Regions from separate parts of the Tepidibacter aestuarii genome, predicted to be linked through region 1. Evidence: riboswitches for the same ligand, from Rfam matches in the RefSeq annotation. Region 1 holds a riboswitch; each other region holds the start of a gene.

Region 1 (7,926 bases):
ATTTCTATATCTTTCATTTCTTTTTTCAATTCATTTATTACATCATGAATAATATATATATCATCTTTAGATGTTGTAAAAGAAACATTTACATATCCATCATTAGGTGCTGTTTGACTTATCATATCTACATTAACATTACTTTGTGATAATTTGTCAAATATAGTTGCTATATTTTTACAATTATATAAAACATTATTAATAGTAATCATCAAAACATCATCAGTAGTCGTAAGACCTGTTATTACTTTTTGCTCCATATTTTCATCATACTCCTTTATATAAGTTCCTCTTTTATTTCCTTTATTCAGTGCTACATAAATAGGTATATTATACTTAAATCCAATTTCAACTGCTCTTGTCTCCATTACTCCAGCTCCTAAGCTTGACAATTCCATCATCTCCTCATAACTTATATAGTCTAATTTTTTAGCATTCGAATAAGATCTAGGGTCAACAGCATAAATTCCCTCTACATCAGTATATATTTCGCAAGTACAATTAAGTTTAGCAGCTAAAGCAACCGCTGTAGTATCTGATCCGCCTCTTCCTAAAGTAGTTATATCACCATTTTCGTTTATACCTTGAAAACCCGCTACAACAACTATTTTTCCCTCTTTTAAATGTTTTTTTATAATATCAATATTAATTTCTGCAACACGATTTTTAGTATGCAGTCCTTCTGTTTTTATTCCTGCTTGAAAACCAGTTAGTGATATTGAATTGTATCCTTGTTCCTTAAATATCATTGATAGTAATGAAATAGACACTTGTTCTCCTGTAGACATAAGCATATCTAACTCTCTCTTGCATGGATTTTGTGAAATTTCTTTAGCCATTTCAACAAGTCTATCAGTACTTTTGCCCATAGCAGAAACTACAACTACTACATCATTTCCTTTTTCTCTTTGATCTATCACTCTTTTTGCAATATCTTTCATTCTATCTATACTTCCTACAGAAGTTCCACCGTATTTCTGAACTATTGTAGCCATATTAATTGCCCCCTTTAATATTTAAAATAATATATCATTTCTAATAAGATCTTCATACGTTTCTCTTTTAACAGCAAGTCTTGATTCTCCACCTTTAACAAATACTACTGCCGGCTTTAAAATTCTATTGTAATTGCTGGACATGCTGTAATTATATGCACCTGTGCTTAGAACAGCTAATACATCATTTCTTTGAACTTTTGGTAGTTTAATATTTTTTATTATAATATCCCCAGATTCACAACATTTTCCTGCAACAGTATATGTTTTTCCATGTTCAAAATTCATTTTATTAGCAACAACAGCTTCATACTTAGCATTATATAAAGCTGTTCTTGGATTATCAGTCATACCTCCATCAACAAATATATACTCCTTACCTGAATATGTTTTTTTAGTTCCTCCTATTTTATAAAGTGTAGTTCCTGCATTAGCAACTATTGCTCGTCCTGGTTCTATCATTACCTTTGGAATTTTTACACCAATTTTTTGTGTTACGTCTTTTATTAGTAAAAGCATATTATTAAGACACTTTTTTATATCAATTTGATCATCTTCATCAGTATAGCGTACTCCAAACCCTCCACCTAAATTTAATTCTTCAGTAGTAAAATTACTCTTATCTTTTATTTCTTTTATAAATTCAAACATAGCTAAAACACTTGAATAAAATGACTGCTCCTCAAAAATTTGAGAACCTATATGACAATGAAATCCCTTTAAATTGACTCTATCACTCATTTGAAATTTATTTATTACAAAATGAATATCATCACTAAATATTGATTCACCAAACTTTGAATCATTTTTAGAAGTCTGAATATACTCATGGGTATATGCTTCTATTCCTGGATTTACTCTTAATAATACATCTATTTTTTTATCTAATTCTTCACATAAGCTCTCTAATAAGTCTAATTCTTGTCTATTATCTACTATTATTCTACCTACACCTGATTTAATAGCTAAAGTTAATTCTTCTTCTGTTTTGTTATTTCCATGCATATATATTTTATTTGGAGGAAAATTTGCTTTTAACGCAGTATATAGTTCTCCACCAGATACAACATCTAAACATAACCCTTCAGCTTTTATAATTTTACATATAGCTAAATTTAAAAATGCTTTAGAAGCATATATTACTTCAGTATTAATTCCTTTCAACGAAAAACTTTTATTAAATAATTTGCAATTATCCCTAACTAACTCTTCATCTACTACATATAGTGGAGTTCCATACTCTTTAGCTAAATCAACTACATCACAATTTCCTATTTCAAAATTTCCCATATCATTTATATTCATTGTTCCAAATAATTTCATTATAACGTCACCTCTCTTATATATGTTTTCATTTTTCATGCTTTTTTATAAATAAAAAAAACAGTCATGAGCAAAAGGTACTCATGACTGTTTTATACAAAATCAAAGTATATTTTATATAAAAACAATAATTCCTTTTGCCCCAATATGATAAGTCCTCCTTTAGAAAATTGGGCTATTTTCTAAAGACAGTACTATGCTTATTCAACATAGTCCCAATACATAAATTCTATGTATTTCGGCGGTTGGACCTTTCCAATCTATAACATTTATATGCTGTACTCTTTACAACCGCGGCCTCTATATCATATTGTTTATATTTTTTATTTTTAAATGTAATAATTCCTTGTATATAAAAAAGCAGTTATGAGCAAAAGGCACTCATAACTGCTTTATACAAAACTAAAATACTGTTTTATACAAAAACATCTATTCCTTTTGCCCCAACATGATAAGTCCTCCTTTAGAAAATTGGGCTATTTTCTAAAGACAGTACTATGTTTATTCAACATAGTCCCAATACATAGGATTTATTCATCTATGTATTTCGGCGGTTGGACCTTTCCTGTATATATCTATCATATGCAGTACTAATTGCAACCGCGGCCTCTATATCATATTGTTTATATTTTTTTTTATTTTCTGATTAATTGTTTAAAAGAATTCTAACAGATATTATACTGAGAGTCAACAATATTTTTAAAAATAAAGTTTTAAATTTTAGTATCATCAGAAATGAACCACTGAAAAAATGCATTTAATAAAGTTGTTAGAAGTAAATATGTCAGCTATTTAAGTAAAAGTGGAAACAAAAATAATTTATCAAAACTTGGGGACTATGATAAATAAATGTGTTATAATGTGCATAAAATAAATTAAGGTTATATTATACAAAAGGGCAGAAATAATTTACTTGTTCAAATAAAAAAATGAAAGGTGATATAATGAGGAAAAAAAGATATTTTCAAAATCACTATAAATATGATAAAAATAATAATACTTATTTAATACAAGTGTCTCTTGATGATTATGATGATGTATATGATGATTGGGACCCTTCACCTTTTAAGAAAAGAGATATTGAAGACGAATTTAATGATTTTGTAGTAAATTCATCAGAGGATATACCTTTAAGTTTCAATATCCAAATTATTCTTTATTTACCTGAGTCTAAAAAAGATCCAAAGAAAGAAGTAGCTTTATTATCAGCCTATAAAAATTATTACAGCTATGCACTCGATAGACTTGTAAAGAGCAAATCCAATCTTAACAAAAAAACTTTATCGTATTTATTTCTTTCTATTTCATTTCTTAGTATGGGTTATTTTTTTATTAAAGATATACAAAACGTATTTCTTAATATTTTACACGAAGGAATATATATAGGTGGATGGGTGTTTTTATGGGAATTTTTCACTAATATTTTCATAACAACAAGAGAAGTACAGGCGGAGTATAAGCTGTATAAAAGATTGTATCAGTCTGAAGTTAAATTTATTTATAAGTAGTTTTTACATCAATATTATCCAGAGAACAAAATTTTTATAATCCCTTAGTGTATAAAAAAAGATGCATATGAAAATCATACACATCTTTAAATCTTATAATATTGAACTAACTAAAGCAAAAATACTTTCTTTAAAGTAAGCTACAGTTATAAGCTCACTTGCAACTATTATCATTGGATATACACAAGTAGTTTTTAATACAGATAATCCAGTTAAACTCTTAATATAGTTATAAAGTAACTTATATTGAGTAATCTTTGCTATTATAAATAATATCATACTAATTTGTACTGATACAGCTGATGCAACTATTCCTAAAGATATATAAGCAATAGGTACAATGTACGATATATTTATTGAAACTATTAGATTCTTAAAATCTACCTTTTTATTAGATAATAAGTTTATTAAAGCTATAAAACTTATTATCATTAAACTTTCGATGAATATAGCTTTTGATCCAATTACAAATACATTTGTCCAGTTAGATAAGTTAAATACACTAACCCCTTTCGATAAATCAAAATTTTCTGTCAAGCTATATATGTTATTTATGATATTATTCGAAGAAAGATTAGCTAAAAAAACCATATTCATCAAACTAAATACAATAGAACAAAATCCTAACATTCCTATACTTTCCACTATACTAAACTGTGGAGATGATGATTTTATTTGCCCCTTAATGCCCTTACCTAAACTAGCAATTACTTCACTAATAAGGTTTCTTCTTTTACCATAAACTAATTCTCTTTTTTGCATTTCTTACACCTCTTTTTTTAAAAATTTACTTTTCTTAATTCAATATTAACACCATTTATTTCGTTTTTCTAGCATTGTTATTTTTTTGATTTCATGTTTTTTTGATATTTTTTCTCCAAAAAAATATTATGTATTTTTGTCACTCAAAAACATGCTTCAATAGATTCAAAATACAACATTTTTTATGTTTCTAATCATGATTAATCTTTACAAACAACTTTGTATTTTTTTATAAGTTTTTTAGTTTCCGCCGGATTTCGTTAATTTTTTTTCAATACTTTTGGTAAACTATATTTAAGTATTTAAACATATACATATATTAAATAAAACAAAACTTAATTCAAGTGGAGTTTTTGCTCCAGCTGGATTTTTAGTTAAGCTAATCTAAAAGCTGTTAAGGTCTTATCTCTATCCTTAAGAGAATAGAGTTTTAGAACTTTTAGCTTTCGAATAAACTTATATAAAGAGGTGATTAAAATGAGTAATCCATTAATAATTATAGACCCTGGCCATGGAGATGTTGACCCTGGTTGTTCTTATCAAGATATTTATGAAAAAAATATTGTACTTGATATAAGCTTGTATCAACTTAAAAGATTTGAAGAGATTGGAATTAATGCGACTATAACTAGATACTCTGATATATACCTTAATCCAAACGAAAGAGCTAAAATAGTTATGGAGTCTAACGCAGTTTATTGCATAAGCAATCATATAAATACAGGTGGTAGAAAGGGTTGTGAGGTTATTCATTCCATACACAATGATGGAAAATTAGCTTATGAAATATTCAATAAATTAGTAGAGTCTGGACTATATCCTAGAAGAGTTTATTCAAAAAAAAGTACTCAGTATTCAGGTCAAGATTACTATTTCATGCACAGAAATACAGGGTCTTGCATAACCAACATAGTTGAGTACTGCTTTATAGATAGTCAAAATGATAGAGAAAAATTACTTAAAGATTGGAAAATATATGCCGAACAAGTTATAAAAGCTTTTTGCGAATATATAAATCATCCTTATAAAAATAATACAGAATATATAGATGCAATTAATAAGCTTTGTGAGTATGGGTTTATAAATATTCCATCTTACTGGATAGAAAGTAATTCATATGAGATACCGTACTTTGAAGAATTAGTGATTAAATATACTGGCAAAGATAATTTTGATGAAGCCATTATTCATCTAGCTCAATGTAATATTATAGATTCACCTAATTACTGGCTAAATAATAATACTTATAGTATTGAAAATATTCAGCTGTTTATTATAAAGATCTCCGATAATATAGAGCATTTTGAATTTGCAGATTCTGTTTATACTCTTTATGATTATGGAGTAATAAACTCTCCTTATTATTGGATAGATAATTCTTCATATGAAATAAAATATTTCGAAGAATTAATTATTAAGTATACTAATAAATCTACATTTGAAGATGGAATTATATATCTTGCCGGTTGCAATGTTATAAATACTCCTGAATATTGGTTAGATAATGATATTTACAGTATTGAAAATGTACATCTTCTTATAATAAAACTTGCAAACCATATAGAACACTTTGAAAAAGCATATTAAAAAGGGATTCTAAATAGAATCCCTTTTTAATTATCTACTCCGTAGATATTTTATTCATCTCCTCATCTATATCCATATTCCATCATACATCTATATATACAATTCATATATTTTCTAGGATTATTTTTATGTTTGTAATAGCATTTATCTATACAATTCTTATATTTTTTATGTTTTTTATTTCCTCCCTTTTTTGGGTGATGAGGGTGATGAGGGTGATAAGGTTTATAAGGTTTATAATAATCGTTGTAATACATAGTCTTTTGGCTCCTTTTATAAAAAATCTTTTTTCTATAAATTATGATTTTTTATATTAAAAGTTACCAAGATTTTGCTTTATATTACCTGTTATATTCTTGAATAACTACTATCTTTTTAGTATATTAACTATTTCTTCATTTTGCATCATCTTATTTATATCATGAACTTTAAATTGGCTTAATATCTTAACTACATTTTCATTATCAAAAGGAGTCATTATTAAAGAATCCTCACCAAACTCATTAACTAGTGATGTGGCTTTAGCTACATCTATGTTAGTTCTAGGTCCTCCAACGCACCCACCTTTACATCCCATACCCTCTACAAAGTTATAATCTATCTTTTGATCACTAGACAGGTCACTTAAAAGTTTATTACAATCCTTAGCTCCATCTACCTTTTTTGATTTTAACTTTATAAGTCTTTTAGGATTTAATCTGTTGACTACACTTTTAACAGAAAAGCTTACTCCTCCTGTTCTTGCATATACTCGTCCGGCAAACGATGCTTGATCCTTCTCATCATTTGCAAGTCTGCTTAAATTTATATTAAGAGTATCAAATACCTCTTTAAGCTCCCTAAACGTCAGTACAAAATCAATATCACCTCTTAACTCTTCTTCTTTTGCCTCAGCTTTTTTTGCTATACAAGGACTTATAAATACTACCTTTGAACCCTCATAAATCTTCTTGAGAAATCTTCCTGACGCAATCATTGGTGATATAGATGGTGGCATATGTTCAAATAACTCAGGATATTTCTTTTGAACTAGTTTAAACCACACAGGGCAACAGCAACTAGTCAAATAAAAATCTTCTTCATCTTGAACAAGTTCAATAAATTCAAAAGCTTCTTTTATAGTCAATATGTCAGCAAATAATGCAACCTCTATCATATCCTCAAACCCCATAAGCTTTAAAGCTGTTCTAATTTGACCCATAGTTACATCTCCAAATTGGCCTGTTATTGATGGTGCAACTGTTGCATATACCTTGGTATTCTCATCTTTTAACATATCAATTAAAGGAACAAACTCTATCTTATCTGCCAAAGCCCCAAAATCACATTCCTTAACACAGTCCCCACAATCTAAGCATCTATTATTTTCTATAATAGGACCTTTTGTTCTTTTGTATATATTAGATTCATACTTACAAGTATCTTTACAGTTACAATCCTTTTCACAATAATCACAAACACCATCTATTTTAGTAACTATAGGATTATTAACCTTTTTTATTTCTTTTATGTTTTTCATCTCACCCTCAAATCTTTCATTAGTGCTCGGATCAAGTCCCATTGCTACCCTTATATGATTTTTGATAAAGTTCATATCCTTTTCTTCGAATCCATACTTTTCTTTAATATCATAAGCTAAATTTTCTAAATCATCCTTATCCTTTAATTTATCATTCCAATATCTATTCACAATTTCTGAGAATATATACATTCTCTTTTCTTGAAAATTTTTAAATTTTTTATTCAAATTA
Region 2 (7,926 bases), 1.2 Mb from region 1:
TCAAGAAGTAGACCTTTTATAACTATATGAGTTGCACTTTCATTTAGATTTTGTACTATATATTTTGATGAGTCTATTGAAGTTAATAAGTTTAAATCTTTAAATTCTAAGTTTTTATATATAATCCCGACCTTTGATATGCTATTTGCAGTCTTTAATATATTCTTATCTTCTTCCATACCTAAAGACAGAGTTTTGACAGTGTGTACAGTCTTATTCACAACGTCATTCATACTTTTAGATACGCAAGCACCTGTGCAAAGTATTGTCGCATCTGTAATAGATGGAGATGCAAAAGTCTTTCTAGATAAGGCTCCATCTACTAATACAAGTTCAGCCCCCAGTTTTATAAGGCTATCACATATAGTCTTTATATCTTTATTAGAAGATGCTCCAGCTAATTCTATATATCCATCACTTAAAGATTTAAATAATATAACCTGTCCCATAGGAGTATTTATACCTGTAGTATTTAATATTTCCTTTGTTACATCACTACTTAAAAAACACATTTTACTAGTTGCAATAAACGTACCTTTAGAAATGTATATTTGTGGCTTATGAGTGCTTGTAACTACATCTTTTTCTTCTCCATCTCTACCTATTGAAGTAAGACCAAGGGTTGTTTTACCCTTGGTTTTACTCAATATATAATTTAAAGTTGTAGTTTTACCAACATTTTTATCCATGCCTATTATGGATATACTATTATAATTTTTAAGAGTTTTTATTAGATTCTTCATGATTTTTATGACCTCTTAACTTTCTCTCAAGGCCTTCTGGTTCAAGTGCCATCTTTTGATTATTTAAAAGACCTGAAACTCCTACCAGTTCTACTTTTTTGCCTGATTTGCAAACATCACATGAACATGATGGAATATAACTATCTGGCTCTTGGTATGTTGTAATTACTCCTTCGAAGTTTCTAAGTATTACCTTGTTATTGCTTTGAGAAATTACATAGTTTGGCATAACAGGTGTCTTTCCTCCACCTCCAGGAGCATCAACTACAAATGTAGGTACACAGTATCCCGATGTATGCCCTCTTAATCCTTCAATTATTTCTATTCCCTTTGATACACTAGTTCTAAAATGCTCAAGTCCCATAGATAAATCACATTGATATATATAATATGGTCTAACCCTTATTTTTACTAATTCATTTACAAGTTTTTTCATCAAATGAACACAGTCGTTTACCCCTCTTAATAGAACCGATTGGTTTCCAAGAGGTATACCTGCATCTGCTAGCATCTCACATGCTTTTTTAGATTCTGGAGTTATCTCATTAGGATGATTAAAATGAGTATTCAACCAAATAGGATGATATTTTTTAAGCATGTTTACTAGGTCTTCAGTTATTCTTTGTGGCATAACAACAGGCGCTCTAGATCCTATTCTAACTATTTCAACATGAGGTATTTCCCTTAATCTCTTGATTATATATTCAAGTTTGTCATTAGATATTAATAAAGCATCTCCACCAGATAATAATACATCTCTTATCTGAGGTGTTTCTTTTATATAATCAATAGCTTTATCTATTTGTTTCATAGGAAGGGTACAATCGTTTTGACCTGCAAATCTTCTTCTTGTACAATGTCTACAGTACATAGAACATTGATCTGTTACTAATAAAAGAGCTCTATCTGGATATCTATGAGTTAATCCTTCAACAGGAGAGTCTTCGTCTTCATGCAGAGGGTCGAGTAAATCAGCATCAGATTCATGAAGTTCAAGCGATGTTGGAACTGCTTGCCTTCTTATAGGATCATTCACGTCATTGATATCTATTAAAGATAAATAATATGGTGTTATAGACATTCTTAGAGTTCCAAGACACTTAATGGCACCTTTTTCTTCTTCCTCTGTTAAAGGTATATATTTTTTTAGTTCATCAACTGTCTCTATTCTGTTTTTTAACTGCCATTTCCAGTCATTCCACTGCTCATCTGTAACATTTTCAAATAACTCAAACCTTCTACTATTTTTCATAATATCCCCCTTCTATACCCTTATATATATTTAAATTTACTTTAAGCATATAAATCCTTAAATATGTTTCTAAGTGTGTCACACTCTCTTAAATCTTCTAATGTTATATCAGCATGTTTTTTGGTATATCCATTACCTATTATCATAGTTACATCTTTGCCTACACCTTCTGCCCCAAGTGCTGCTTTTGTAAAGCTTGTTGCCATTGAGAAGAAATATACTATACCTTCATCTCTAACTGGTAATATGCTAGACATTTCTGTATTCTCTACGTTTACGCAGTTAATAGATATGTCTACTTCTTTTCCATCATTAACTCTTAATACTTCATTTAAAACCTGAGTTGGATTTTTAGCATCTGCAACTACTATTTCATTGCAAAATCCAGTATAGTTGAGAAGATCTTTGCTTTTTTGATTTCTTACAAGCCCTATAACCTTTCCATTTTGACCAACAGCTTTTTTAGCTTCATAACAACAAAGTAATCCTGATTTTCCAGCAGCACCTAATATAAGTACCGTCTCTCCCTTTTTAGCTAATTTTCTAGTCTGTGCAGGTGCTCCAGCTACATCAAGAGCTGCAAGAGCTAGAGTTTCCTCCATATCATCTGGTAAGACTGAATATATGCCACTTTCAAACAATATAGCCTTTCCTTTTATTTCAACTCTATCTATTTCAGGCTTTATGTCTATAATTTCATCTATTTTAAGTGGAGTTAAAGAAAGTGAAACTAGTGTTGCTATTTTGTCCCCTTCTTTCAAATCTACTTTATCACTTACACTGTCCCCTATTTTTTCAACTCTTCCAATTAGCATTCCACCTGATCCTGTTACTGGATTTTGCATTTTTCCTTTTTCATTTACTATTTGAAGTATTCTAGATTTTATTTTTTCTACATTTCCTGAGCATTCTTCTTCTATTTGAGTAAAACTTGCAGAATCTATATTAAGAGCATCAACATCTATTAGTATCTCATTATCGTATATATTCATATCATTAGATATTCTATTTGCTGGTTGTGGCAAAACTTCTTTTGGCTCAATTACTCTGTGTGTTCCATATTTACATAATTTCATAGTTTATCCCCCTTTAATTTAGTTCATATATTTTAAATTTTCTGAAATTTTAAGATTCGCATCAGTTAATTCTTGTATTTGCTCAACTGTAATATCTTTATTTATCTCTTTTAATACAAGTCCCTCATTTGTAACCTCTATAACCCCATATTCAGTAACAATCAAATCAACTACTCCTTTTGCCGTAAATGGAAGACTACACTCTTTTAGTATTTTTGGCTTTCCTTTTGCTGTATGTATCATTGCCACTATAACTTTTTTTGCTCCTACTACTAAGTCCATAGCTCCACCCATACCAGGAACTAATTTCCCGGGAATTATCCAATTTGCAAGATTTCCTTTTTCATCAACCTGAAGAGCTCCTAAAACAGTAACATCTACATGTCCTCCTCTTATTAATCCAAACGACATAGAACTATCGAAGAATGCTCCTTCATTTAGTATAGAAACAAACTGTCCCCCTGCATTAGTTATATTCTCATCTATACCTTCATCTCTAACTAATCTTCCCATTCCAACCATTCCATTTTCAGATTGGAATGTAACATTAATATTATCAGGTATATAATTTACAACCTTAGTTGGAAGACCTATTCCTAAATTCACCAATTGTCCATCATTTAACTCCTTAGCTACTCTTTTCGCAATTATTTCCTTAGCTTCTTTTGGATCTATCATAAATCTATTCATCTCCTTTGACTATGTAATCAATCAAAACCCCTGGTGTCATTACTGATTCTTGATTTATCTCTCCTGTATCTACTAAAGACTGTGCTTCTACAATAACTTTATCTGAAGCCATGGCTATCATAGGATTAAAGTTTTTAGTAGTTCCTTTGTAATATGTATTCCCAAATTCATCTACGACACTTCCCTTAATCAGACCTATATCAGCCTTAAGAGGAAGCTCTAACAAATATTCTTTTTCATGTATATTTATTTTCTGCTTATTTTCTTCTACTAAAGTTCCAATCCCAGTCTCAGTAAGTACACCTCCAAGGCCAAACCCACCAGCTCTTATTCTTTCAATCAAAGTCCCCTGTGGAGATAATTCAACCTCCATTTTTCCCTCATTCATCAATCTTCCCGTTTCAGCATTAGTTCCTATATGAGATGCTATAACTTTTTTTACTTGATTATTAGCAATAAGTCTTCCAATCCCTTTGTCAACAAAACTTGTATCATTACCTATAATAGTCAAATCTTTTATATTCATATCTATTAATAGATCAATCAGTTTCTCTGGTGTTCCACATCCTAAGAATCCACCTATCATAATAGTAATTCCATCTTTGAATAAGCTTTTTAAAGAATCTACATCAACTACCTTATTCATATTCTCACCCCTTGAGTTTAAGTATTTTTCTAGCTTCATCACAAGAAGCTATCTCTCTTCCTAATACTTTAGATATTTTAACTGCCTTTTCAACTAACTCTGCATTTGACTTAGCTAAAACACCTTTTGATATGTACACATTATCTTCAAACCCAACTCTAACATGACCGCCTAAAAGTATTGATAGAGCTGCCATTTCAAATTCATATCTTCCAATTCCAGCAACAGTAAAAGTCGCATTTTTAGGTATACTTCCCTTTAAAAATAATAAATCTCTACAACTTGCACTTATTCCTCCATTAACTCCCATAACAAAGTTAAAATGCATATTGTCATCTATATATCCTTTCTTAAAAAGCCTTATAGCTGTATCTATCATACCTTTGTCAAATACTTCTATTTCAGGCTTTATATTAATCTCTTTCATTTTAATTGCAAACTCTTTAATCGTGTTTTCAGAATTTACAAATATATCGTCTCCTCCAAAATTACATGTTCCACAATCAAGTGTTGCCATTTCTGGATCCAAATATATAGGTTGAAGTCTTTCTTCATTACTCATACCAACTGCGCCACCAGTAGACGGTTGTATTATAACGTCTGGGCATCTATTTTTAATCTCATTTATACAAGCTCTAAATCTTTCTATATTTTGAGTTGGTTGTCCATTATCTTCTCTTACATGCAGATGTATTATACTGGCTCCAGCTTCATAAGCCCTTTGCGCTTCATCTCCTATCTCTTTAACAGTATACGGAACCGTAGGGTTATGAGCCTTTGTAACCTCTGCACCACATATAGCTGCAGTTATAATTAACTTATCCATATTTTACCTCCTTATCTTCTCTGCTTATCTTTTGGAACAACACAAGTTCCACTTGCTCTACACACAACTATAGGATCATCTAGTATATCTGCAGCAGAATCATTTATATCTGGTCTTTGAACTGCAACCTTTCTAGCTTCAAATATCATCTTTCTAGAAGAATTGCCTTCACTCACTATACGCCCATATGCCTCTATATAGTCACCCGCATAGACAGGTGCTAAAAACTCAACATTGTCATATGCTTTAAAAAGACCTTCATCTCCATCATTTCTAATCAAAAGTTCTGTAGCTACATCTCCAAATAGCTGAAGCATCTTTGCTCCATCAACTAAGTTTCCTCCATAATGTGCATCATGTAAGCTCATTCTAACTCTTATCAAAACATCCATAATTCATCCCCCTTTTTGTTTAAAAAATTTACTTTCTTTATAATTTACTTAGCGATAAAAAGCGTTGAAAATAATTATTTTCAACGCTTTAAAATAGTGCTAATTTACGCAATGAAAATCTTTATTCCCACCACATAAATAGCACATCATAATATAAATGACAGTTACAAAGCTATGCACTTTGTACCCAAGAACTCATTTAAGAACAAACAAATTCTTTCGGCAAGAAAACCATTCATCTTTAATATCAGAGGTTCTTCTCCTTAAAATTAAAAATTACCCTTTTTCCTGCGGCCTCTATTCATGCAAATAATTAAGTTTTTCCTTTACACTAATAAATATGATTAAATATCTATTTATATGCAAAAAAAATATGCTATCTAGAATCTAGATAGCATATTTTTGCTTAATTATTTGAACATGTTAGTTTTTCTTACACTTCTCCAATCTAAATCTCCTCTTTCAATAGCTTTTATAAATATCTCAGCACTTGCTAAGTTAGTAGCTACTGGAACATAATGTACATCGCACAACCTTATTAAAGCTTGTATATCTGGCTCATGAGGCTGAGACTCTAATGCATCTCTTAAAAATATAACTAAATCCATATCTTCTTCTGCAATTTTTGCACCGATTTGTTGGTCTCCTCCTAATGGCCCAGATAAAAATCTATTTACTTGAAGTCCAGATCCCTCTTGAATTCTAAGTCCTGTAGTTCCAGTAGCATACAAATTGTGTTTTTCTAATATATCTTTATATGCTATTGTAAAATTAACCATAGTTTCTTTTTTCCTGTCATGAGCTATTAAAGCTATATTCATATATATACACTTCCTTTAAAAGTTTATCTTTTTTCTTCTCATAGATACATTTAATACTATACCAAGAGCCATCATACTAGTAACCAAAGAACTCCCACCATAACTAACAAAAGGAAGAGTAACTCCAGTAACAGGCATAAGTCCTATAGCCATTCCTATATTTTGAATAATTTGATACAAGAACATAAATAATACGCCTATTGTTATTAAAGTTCCATAAAAATCCTTTGCATTCTTTGCTATTTTAAGTATTCTATTTAAAAACAAGGAAAACAACAGTGCTAATACAACTCCACCGATTAAGCCTAATTCTTCTCCTAATACAGCGAATATAAAATCTGTTTCCTGTACAGGAAGGAAATTATATTGATTTTGAGTTCCTTTAAAAAGACCTTTTCCAAATATCTTTCCAGATCCTATTGCTACCATAGACTGAATAACCTGATAATTTCCAGGGTATTTCGGATCCCCGGGATGTAAAAAAGCATCTATTCTAACTCTTTGATGCGGTTTTAAAAAATTATATACTATAGGTATAGATACTATAGCAGTAATGGACGTATAAGCTATTATCTTATAATTAAGTCCCGAAACAAATGTCATACCAAATATTATAGATATAAATACTATTGCAGTTCCTAAATCGGGTTGTTTTAAAATCAACAACAATATAGGTGCTGCATATGCGATTATAGGTAACAAATCTTTAAATGTGTTTAACTTATTTTTTTTATTTTCCAAAAATTTAGCAAAGCTTATTATAAACCCTAACTTAACTATTTCTGATGTTTGAATATCTATTGGTCCTAATTTAATCCATGAAGTAGCACCTGCATGAGACACCCCTAAACCGGGAATATAAACCGCTAATAGCAAAAATATATTGAACCCATATATATACTTATGGTATTTTCCTATATTATTATAGTCAAACAATAGCATAACAAATATTACAACCAAACCTATCACAAATGATAAAGCTTGCACTTTAAGCTGTCTAAAACTTCCTGAATCATTAACATGTGTTGCACTACTTATAATAACCATTCCTATTGAAAATATTGCTATTACAGTGGCAACTAATATCCAATCAATATCCTTAAACATTTTTAATTCTATCTTCAATGTCTTCACCTACTTAAAAAAATTAGTCTAGTCGCTGCGCGCTGACTCATGGCGCCAACAAATCTTCCGACTCTGTTGCTTAAAAATAGTTGCAAATGTAGTTATTTCACTAATGTTATACATAATTTGAAAATTATACAATTTTCTTGTCCATAAAAATATTATTGGGAAATCCTATACGGATTCCCCAATAATATTTTTATCTTATTCCTTCTTTTACTTTTCTTATCGGTATGTTTGCAACAAGTGCAGACATAGGAGCATCATCATCTGAATTTCTTGACTTTGCAACTCTAACCTCTAAGCCACTTTCATCAATTTCTATGTATTCAGATATAACATTTATAATGTCTCC
Region 3 (7,926 bases), 1.1 Mb from region 1:
CAGGCTATACGGATATTGCAGGAAAATGCTTAGTATCTAGTGGGGAAAAAGACGGATTCCGATTAATTTCAGTTGTATTAAAATCTGAAGGAAACGAAGTTTATAAAGATTCCAGAACTGTAATAGATTATGGATTCGACAATTATACAAAACACAATATTATAAGTAAAGATGCTGAACTTGGAAGTAAAAAAATTCTATTCACTAAAGAGAAGATCTTGAAATACAAAGCACAAGAAGATTTCGATATAGTTACTAAAAAAGATGAAAATATAGAGGATATAAAAACTAAAATAATGTTAAAAGAACCTCTTGAAATACCTATAAAAAAAGGTGACAATGTAGGAAAAATACAAATTTCAAGAAATGGCAAAGTAATATCTTCTGTTAACCTGGTTGCATTAGAAGATATAAACTCTATATTATTTAATGTAGACATAAATAAAATATTAAGAATATTATGGTCTGTAGTCAAAATAATGCTATTAATATCATTAGTAATTTTTTCTATAATGCTTTTGGTAAGATACATAAATAAAAGAAAAAAATAAGGTGTTGGGAATTCCCAGCACCTTATTTTTATCCAAATACTCTTTTAGTTATACTACATCCTGTGCAAGTAGCTGCTACACCACCTAAAGCTGTTTCTCTAAGCTCCATAGGAAGAGCTTTTCCTACTTTATACATAGATTCAACAACCTCATCAAATGGTATTATACTTTCAACTCCAGCAAGTCCCATTTCAGCAGATATTAATGCATTTGCAACTCCTATAGCATTTCTCTTTTGACATGGAGCCTCTACAAGTCCAGCTATCGGATCACATACAAGTCCCATTATATTCTTTAATGTAGTAGATGCTGCATGTATAGCTTGTCTTGGGCTACCTCCCATCATCTCAACTACACCAGCTGCTGCCATAGCTGCCGCTGCACCAGTTTCCGCTTGACATCCGCCTTCTGCTCCTGCAACAGTAGCATTTCTTGTTATTATAGCTCCTATAGCAGCTCCAGCAAATATTGCATTTAACATATCTTCATCGCTTAATCCGTATTCCTCAGCAACTGTTATTATAGCAGCAGGAAGTATTCCACACGACCCTGCTGTAGGTGCGGCAACGATAAGACCCATAGAAGCATTAACCTCTAAAACTCCCATAGCAGCACTTATAGCTTTTGACATTAAAGACCCACATACAGTTTTACTAGTTTCTAATCTATTTCTTATAAGCTTTGCTTCTCCGCCTATAAGACCTCCAACTGACTTTATATCTTCTGTTATACTCTTATTAATAGAATTTTTCATTATCTCTAAACTACGAGACATTCTTTCCATTATTTCTTCTCTAGTCTTTGAAGTTAAATCTATTTCTCTCTCTATACAAACTTCATATATTGTCTTATTTTGCTTCTCACATATATCTAATAATTCTTTACCATTAGTAAAATTCATAAATATCACCTTTTCCCTACAATATTTACATTTCTTCTATTATAAATGCATCCTGTATTAACTTATTATTAGACTTTATATCAACTATTACATTAGAATCAATTTTGTCATCAGCCTCTATTATAGTAAAAGCTTCATTTCCTTTTTCTTCTCTATATATACTCATAAATGCTATATTAATATTGTTGTCAGCAACACAATTAGTTATATGAGCTGCAGCTCCTGGTAAATCCCATTGTTTAACTACTAAAGTTGGATATGCTCCCGTAAATTGTATCGCTAATCCATTTAATTCAGTTATTTTTATATTTCCGCCTCCAATTGAAGCTCCCATAACTTCTACATTTCTATTATCATCAGTCTCTATTATAAACTTAACAGTATTAGGATGTTTATCATCTCCTAAATCTGTTGGAATCATTTCAAACTCTAATCCTCTTTCTTTAGCTATTTCAAATGATGTTTTTATTCTGTCATCATCCGGAGAAAATCCTAATATTCCTCCTACAAGAGCCTTATCAGTACCATGACCCTTATAAGTTTGAGCAAAAGATCCATGAAGTAAGAACTTTACTTTTTTAACACTTCCCCCTGCCATTTTTCTTGCCATACTTCCTAGCTTTGCAGCACCTGCTGTATGAGAACTTGAAGGTCCGATCATATTAGGCCCTACTACATCAAAAACACTATAGTCTTTCATTAGTTTCTCCTTTCAAATTACACAATATGATAGTTTAATTATTACAAATTAATTATACTACAAAAAATATCATTATACTATATTTTTTTTCAATATATTACACGCATTTTATTATTAATTTTATTATATTTTGTAATTTATTAATAATATTTTATATTTATAAATATAATAAATCGTTTTCCATACATTATTTTTTACTTTTTTACATCTACTTTATTCTTGATATAATAAAATAAGTTTTAAAAAATTATATTTTTCTATAATTTTTTATTCATCTTAAATAATTTACTTTTTATAGATTTTTAGATATTTTCCTATAAAACTTAGTTGTATTGAGAATATCGTTATATGAATAGTATTTCCATAGATAGTTTTGATAACTCACATATAATCTAAGAAAAAAACATTAAGTTATAAGTATAAAAAAAAGACTGTTAGCATTATAATGCTAACAGTCTTAAATTAAATATTTTATTATTTTACAACTGCTATAACTTCAATTTCAACTTTAACGTCTCTTGGAAGTCTAGCAACTTCTACACAAGCTCTAGCTGGCTTGTTTTCTCCGAAGTACTCAGCGTATACTTCGTTGATTTGTCCAAATTCATTCATATCTTTAATGAATACAGTACTCTTTACTACATCTGCAAAAGTAGCTCCTGCTTCAGCTAATATAGCTTTTACATTTTCTAATGATCTAGCAGTTTGCTCTTTAACTCCACCTTCAACTACTTCCATAGTAGCTGGGTCAAATGGAACTTGTCCAGATACGAATAATAAGTTTCCAGCCTTTACAGCTTGAGAATATGGTCCTATAGCCTTTGGTGCATTATCTGTATGAATTACTTGATTGTTCATGTTAAAACCCTCCTAAAAAAATCTTTGATTTATTTTAATTATACTATAAATTTATAATAATAAAAGGTAAATTTTAGTTTATATTATTTATTTTTAACTTTTACTTGGTATCCATTTTCTTCAACCTTAGATATTATATCTTTTATATGATCATTATCAAAAGTTTCAAGAACTATATCTACCTCTTGAGTTCCTAAAAGAACTTCATTACCCATTCTACTTTGGTTTATATGAAGTATATTAGCCTTAGTTTCAGCTATTAAGTTTATGAACTTTAACATTTCTCCACACTTATCTGGAAGTATAGTATTAAAGCATAATCTTCTTCCTTCTTTTTCTAATCCTTTATCTATTATTCTATAAAGCATATTTACATCTATGTTTCCGCCAGAAATTACTCCAACTACATTCTTATTAGTTTCTTTTACTTTACCACTCATTATAGCAGCTGTACAAACAGCACCAGCACCTTCGGCAACTATCTTATCTTTTTCTGTTAAGAAAAGAATTGCTTGAGCTATTTCTTCTTCAGTTACAGTTACTATTTCATCTACGAACTCTTCTATTATTTCAAAAGTTAAATCTCCAGGAGTCTTTACAGCTATACCATCAGCTATTGTTGGAGCTTTAAAGAATGTTGTAACTTCTCCAGCTTCTCTTGATGCCTTCATAGAACCTATATTTTCTGATTGAACACCTATTATCTTAACTTTTGGATTTAATGCTTTTGCAGCAACAGCAATACCAGATATTATACCGCCACCACCGATTGGCGCTAATATTATGTCAACGTTTTCAAGATCTTCAAATATTTCAAGCGCTATAGTTCCTTGTCCTGCTATAACGTATGGATCATTGAATGGGTGAAGGAATGTAGCTCCTGTTTCTTTTTGTATTTCTACAGCCTTTGCATAAGCATCATCATATACAAGTCCGTTTAATACAACTTCTGCTCCATAAGACTTAGTAGCAGCTACCTTTGCAAGTGGCGCAGTCGCAGGCATAGCTATAGTAGCTTTAATTCCATTCATCTTAGCTCCTAAAGCAACTCCTTGTGCATGGTTTCCTGCACTTGATGCTATAACTCCACATTGCTTTTCTTCTTCAGTTAAGTTAGCTATTTTATTAACAGCCCCTCTTATTTTGAAAGATCCTGTCTTTTGTAAGTTTTCTAATTTTAAAAATACTCTATTATTGCTCATATTACTAAGAGCTGTACATTCTAATAATTTAGTTTTAACTGCTATACCACTAATTGCTTCTCTTGCTTTTTTAACATCTTCTAAAGTAACTTTCGCCATTATTATCACTCCTTAAGTTAATTATTCCACAACATGTATTTTACATCGTATTTTGCTAAAAATCAACAAGAAAATCGTTTTCACAATTTTATAATTTATCGAACTATTATATTCCAAATAAAAAACACTGTTGTTCACAGGAACTGGACAGTGTTTTTCGTTTTTTTATAGTCTTTTCACACTAGTTTTAGCCGGTTTAAATTTCATTATTTTACGTTTTTATTATATTTTTATATGCAATTTTTTATCAAATCATTGTAGTCTTGTCTCTTGCAAACAAGCTTGTATTCGCCCTTATTTACGAATACAACACCAGGTATTAGAGCCATATTATAGTTACTTGCCATAGAATATCCATAAGCTCCTGTAGACATTATTGTCAACAAATCTCCCTCATTAACTTTAGGAAGATCGACATCCCTTATCAATATATCTCCACTTTCACAACACTTTCCACATACAGTAACTTTTTCAACAAATCTATCTTCAACCCTGTTAGTCAATGCAACCTCATACTCTGCCTTATAAAGAGCAGGTCTTATATTATCCGTCATTCCTCCATCTACAGATACATATTTTCTAACTCCTTTTATATTTTTTATAGCTCCAACCTCGTAAATAGTAACACCAGAATTAGCTATAATAGATCTTCCTGGTTCTATTATTATTCTTGGCATTTTTATATTCATATTGATCGCATTTGATTCTGTAGAATTTAATATAGTATCTGTATAATTTCTTATATCTGTTGGATTTGTATCTTCATTATAATAAACTCCAAATCCACCTCCTATATCAAATTCTTCTATAGTATAATTAAAAATTTCCTTAATCTCTTTTATTATATTCATCATAACATTAGATAAGTTTATGTAAGTCTCAACCTCACATATTTGAGACCCAACGTGACAATGAATACCTAAAAGATTTATATTTTTATATTCTAAACAGTTTCTAACAGCTCCTAAATAATCTTTTTCATTCATACTGAATCCAAATTTTGTATCTATAACACCAGTTTTTATATATTCATGTGTATTAGAATCAACACCTGGTGATATCCTAATCAACACATTTATTTTTTTATTTTTTTGACCCGCTATTTCATCTATCATTTTAAGTTCTGTAAAATTATCTACAACAAACCTTCCAACTCCATAATCAATTCCCATAACTATCTCATTTTTACTTTTGTTATTTCCATGGAAAATAATATTTTTCATAGGAAAGCCTGAGTATTTAGCTACATATAATTCTCCTCCAGATACTACATCTAAATAAGCACCTTCTTCTTTTAATATAGAACACATATATGGTGTTAAAAAAGCCTTGCCCGCATATGCTACTATATTTTTACCTGAACATTCAAAGTTTTGCTTGAATTTTCTTATGTTGTTTCTTACTAACTCTTCATCATATACATATAAAGGAGTTTTGAACTCTTTAGCTATATCAGATAACTTAAAATCATGTATATACATCTCATTTTCTTTAACATTGTAATTTCCAAATAACCTCATCTAAATCACACCCCTATTTTTTGAGTATAAATAAAAAACAGCCTAAGCACCCCAAAGGAATGCTCAAGCTGTTTTAATATACTCAAACAAAACCTCTGTAGCTCTCCATCGAAACCGATGACAGCTGCATACATATTTTGCATACAGCCAGAAAAATGACTTTGCATATCATTTATCTTCGGCCACAATTCCTTTCGTCTTACTTCAAAGCTTGCCAGCTCCATAAAACTAATATTAATTGCGGCTCCTCTACCTTAGGTTATTAATATTTTATTTTTTTAAAATTGTATCACAATTAAGTCACAATGTCCAACTTTTTTTATTTTACAACTATATTAACTAATTTTTTAGGAACAGCTATAACTTTAACTATTTCCTTGCCTTCAGTAAGTTCTTTTATTTTTTCATCTGCTAATGCCTTTTCTTGCATTTCTTCTCTTGTAACATTAGCACTTAAGTTTAACTTACCTCTAACCTTACCATTAATTTGAACAACAACTTCTATCTCATCCTTAACAAGAGCAGTTTCATCATACTCAGGCCATGATATTTCTGATGCACTTCCTTCTTTTCCTATAATACTCCAAAGTTGTTCTCCAACGTGTGGTGTAAATGGTGAGATTATAGTTACTATAGCTTCTATACCTTCTTTTAGTATACCTTCTTTTCTATTTTCATTTTCTTTATACTTGTACATCTCATTAACAAGCTCCATAAGAGCAGATATTGCAGTATTGAATCCAAATTTACCAGATATGTCATCAGTAACTTTTTTGATTGTAGAATGTATAACAAATCTAGCTTGTTTATCTTCTTTAGATAAATTTTCAAGATTAGTCTCTGCATTTACACAATCCTTTAACTCTTCTACTAATCTAAATACTCTATTTATAAATCTATAACATCCTTCTACACCTTGTTCAGACCAATCTAAATCTCTCTCAGGAGGTGCAGCAAATAATACGAATAATCTAGCAGTATCCGCTCCATATTTTTCAATTATCTCTAAAGGACTAACTACATTACCTTTAGACTTTGACATTTTAGCTCCTTCTTTTAATACCATTCCTTGAGTTAATAAGTTCTTAAATGGCTCATCAAAATCTACCATATCTAAATCCTTTAAAACCTTAACGAAGAATCTTGAGTAAAGCAGGTGAAGTATAGCGTGTTCTACTCCTCCTATATATTGGTCAACAGGCATCCACTTTTGTACTAGCTCTTTATCGAAAGCTTCATTTTCATTTCTAGCATCTATATATCTTAAGAAATACCAAGATGAATCTATGAATGTATCCATAGTATCCATTTCTCTTCTAGCTGGCTTTGAGCATTTAGGACACGTTGTATTCATAAAGCTTTCAGAAGTTATTAAAGGAGATTGTCCTTTTCCTGTAAATTCAACATCAGTTGGTAATTCAACAGGTAGATTCTCTCTTTCAACAGGAACAGTTCCACAATCTTCACAATAAACTATCGGAATAGGACAACCCCAATATCTTTGTCTTGATATTAACCAGTCTCTTAATCTATAGTTTATAGTCTTTTTACCTATTTTAGATTCTTCTAATTTTTCAACTATTTTTTCAAAAGCTTCTTTAGAATCCATTCCATTGAATTCTTCTGAATTTATCATTTTTGAATCTTCATCTATAACAGGTATTATTTCTAGTTCGTATTTTTTAGCAAATTCTTCATCTCTATCATCATGTGCTGGAACTGCCATTATAGCTCCTGTTCCGTAATCTACCATTACATAGTTAGCTATATAAATAGGAATCTCTTGTCCATTTAATGGATTTATACAGTATCTTCCTATGAACACACCTTCTTTTTCAGTATCGGTAGAAGTTCTTTCTATCTCACTCATATGTTGAATTTTAGTTTTAAACTCTTTAACAGCTGCCTCATATTCTGTTCCTTTTACAAGTTCCTCAACATATTCATGTTCTGGAGCTAGTACCATATAAGTAACACCATACATAGTATCTGGTCTTGTTGTAAATATTTTTAACTTTTTGTCATATCCCTTTATTTCAAAATCAGCCTCTGCTCCAGTACTCTTTCCTATCCAGTTTTTTTGCATTATCTTAAC

Evidence for each region. Region 1 has a riboswitch for lysine ahead of lysA (diaminopimelate decarboxylase). Riboswitches for the same ligand answer to the same signal wherever they lie in the genome.
Region 2: it holds a riboswitch for lysine, as region 1 does, so the genes downstream of both, kal (3-aminobutyryl-CoA ammonia lyase) here and lysA (diaminopimelate decarboxylase) in region 1, are expected to answer to the same signal.
Region 3: it holds a riboswitch for lysine, as region 1 does, so the genes downstream of both, lysA (diaminopimelate decarboxylase) here and lysA (diaminopimelate decarboxylase) in region 1, are expected to answer to the same signal.

Annotation. Positions count from the first base shown of each region.
Region 1 is NZ_OW235315.1:1,203,893-1,211,818, reverse strand. Features, by position in the region: gene M2214_RS05850 (aspartate kinase) at 1-995, opposite strand, end outside; gene lysA (diaminopimelate decarboxylase) at 1,017-2,357, opposite strand; lysine riboswitch at 2,464-2,629, opposite strand; lysine riboswitch at 2,765-2,938, opposite strand; gene M2214_RS05840 (hypothetical protein) at 3,248-3,826, shown strand; gene M2214_RS05835 (hypothetical protein) at 3,920-4,588, opposite strand; gene M2214_RS05830 (N-acetylmuramoyl-L-alanine amidase family protein) at 5,066-6,175, shown strand; gene M2214_RS05825 ([Fe-Fe] hydrogenase large subunit C-terminal domain-containing protein) at 6,543-7,922, opposite strand.
Region 2 is NZ_OW235315.1:2,358,971-2,366,896, forward strand. Features, by position in the region: gene kamB (lysine 5,6-aminomutase reactivase subunit KamB) at 1-743, opposite strand, end outside; gene kamA (lysine 2,3-aminomutase) at 718-1,995, opposite strand; gene kdd (L-erythro-3,5-diaminohexanoate dehydrogenase) at 2,037-3,071, opposite strand; gene M2214_RS11690 (3-oxoacid CoA-transferase subunit B) at 3,090-3,749, opposite strand; gene M2214_RS11695 (3-oxoacid CoA-transferase subunit A) at 3,754-4,407, opposite strand; gene kce (3-keto-5-aminohexanoate cleavage enzyme) at 4,412-5,233, opposite strand; gene kal (3-aminobutyryl-CoA ammonia lyase) at 5,245-5,625, opposite strand; lysine riboswitch at 5,757-5,933, opposite strand; gene mgsA (methylglyoxal synthase) at 6,036-6,446, opposite strand; gene rodA (rod shape-determining protein RodA) at 6,462-7,553, opposite strand; gene minE (cell division topological specificity factor MinE) at 7,771-7,926, opposite strand, start outside.
Region 3 is NZ_OW235315.1:2,285,588-2,293,513, forward strand. Features, by position in the region: gene M2214_RS11320 (D-alanyl-D-alanine carboxypeptidase family protein) at 1-551, shown strand, start outside; gene sdaAA (L-serine ammonia-lyase, iron-sulfur-dependent, subunit alpha) at 580-1,452, opposite strand; gene sdaAB (L-serine ammonia-lyase, iron-sulfur-dependent subunit beta) at 1,478-2,152, opposite strand; gene M2214_RS11335 (RidA family protein) at 2,627-3,010, opposite strand; gene ilvA (threonine ammonia-lyase) at 3,094-4,311, opposite strand; gene lysA (diaminopimelate decarboxylase) at 4,542-5,831, opposite strand; lysine riboswitch at 5,922-6,091, opposite strand; gene leuS (leucine--tRNA ligase) at 6,151-7,926, opposite strand, start outside.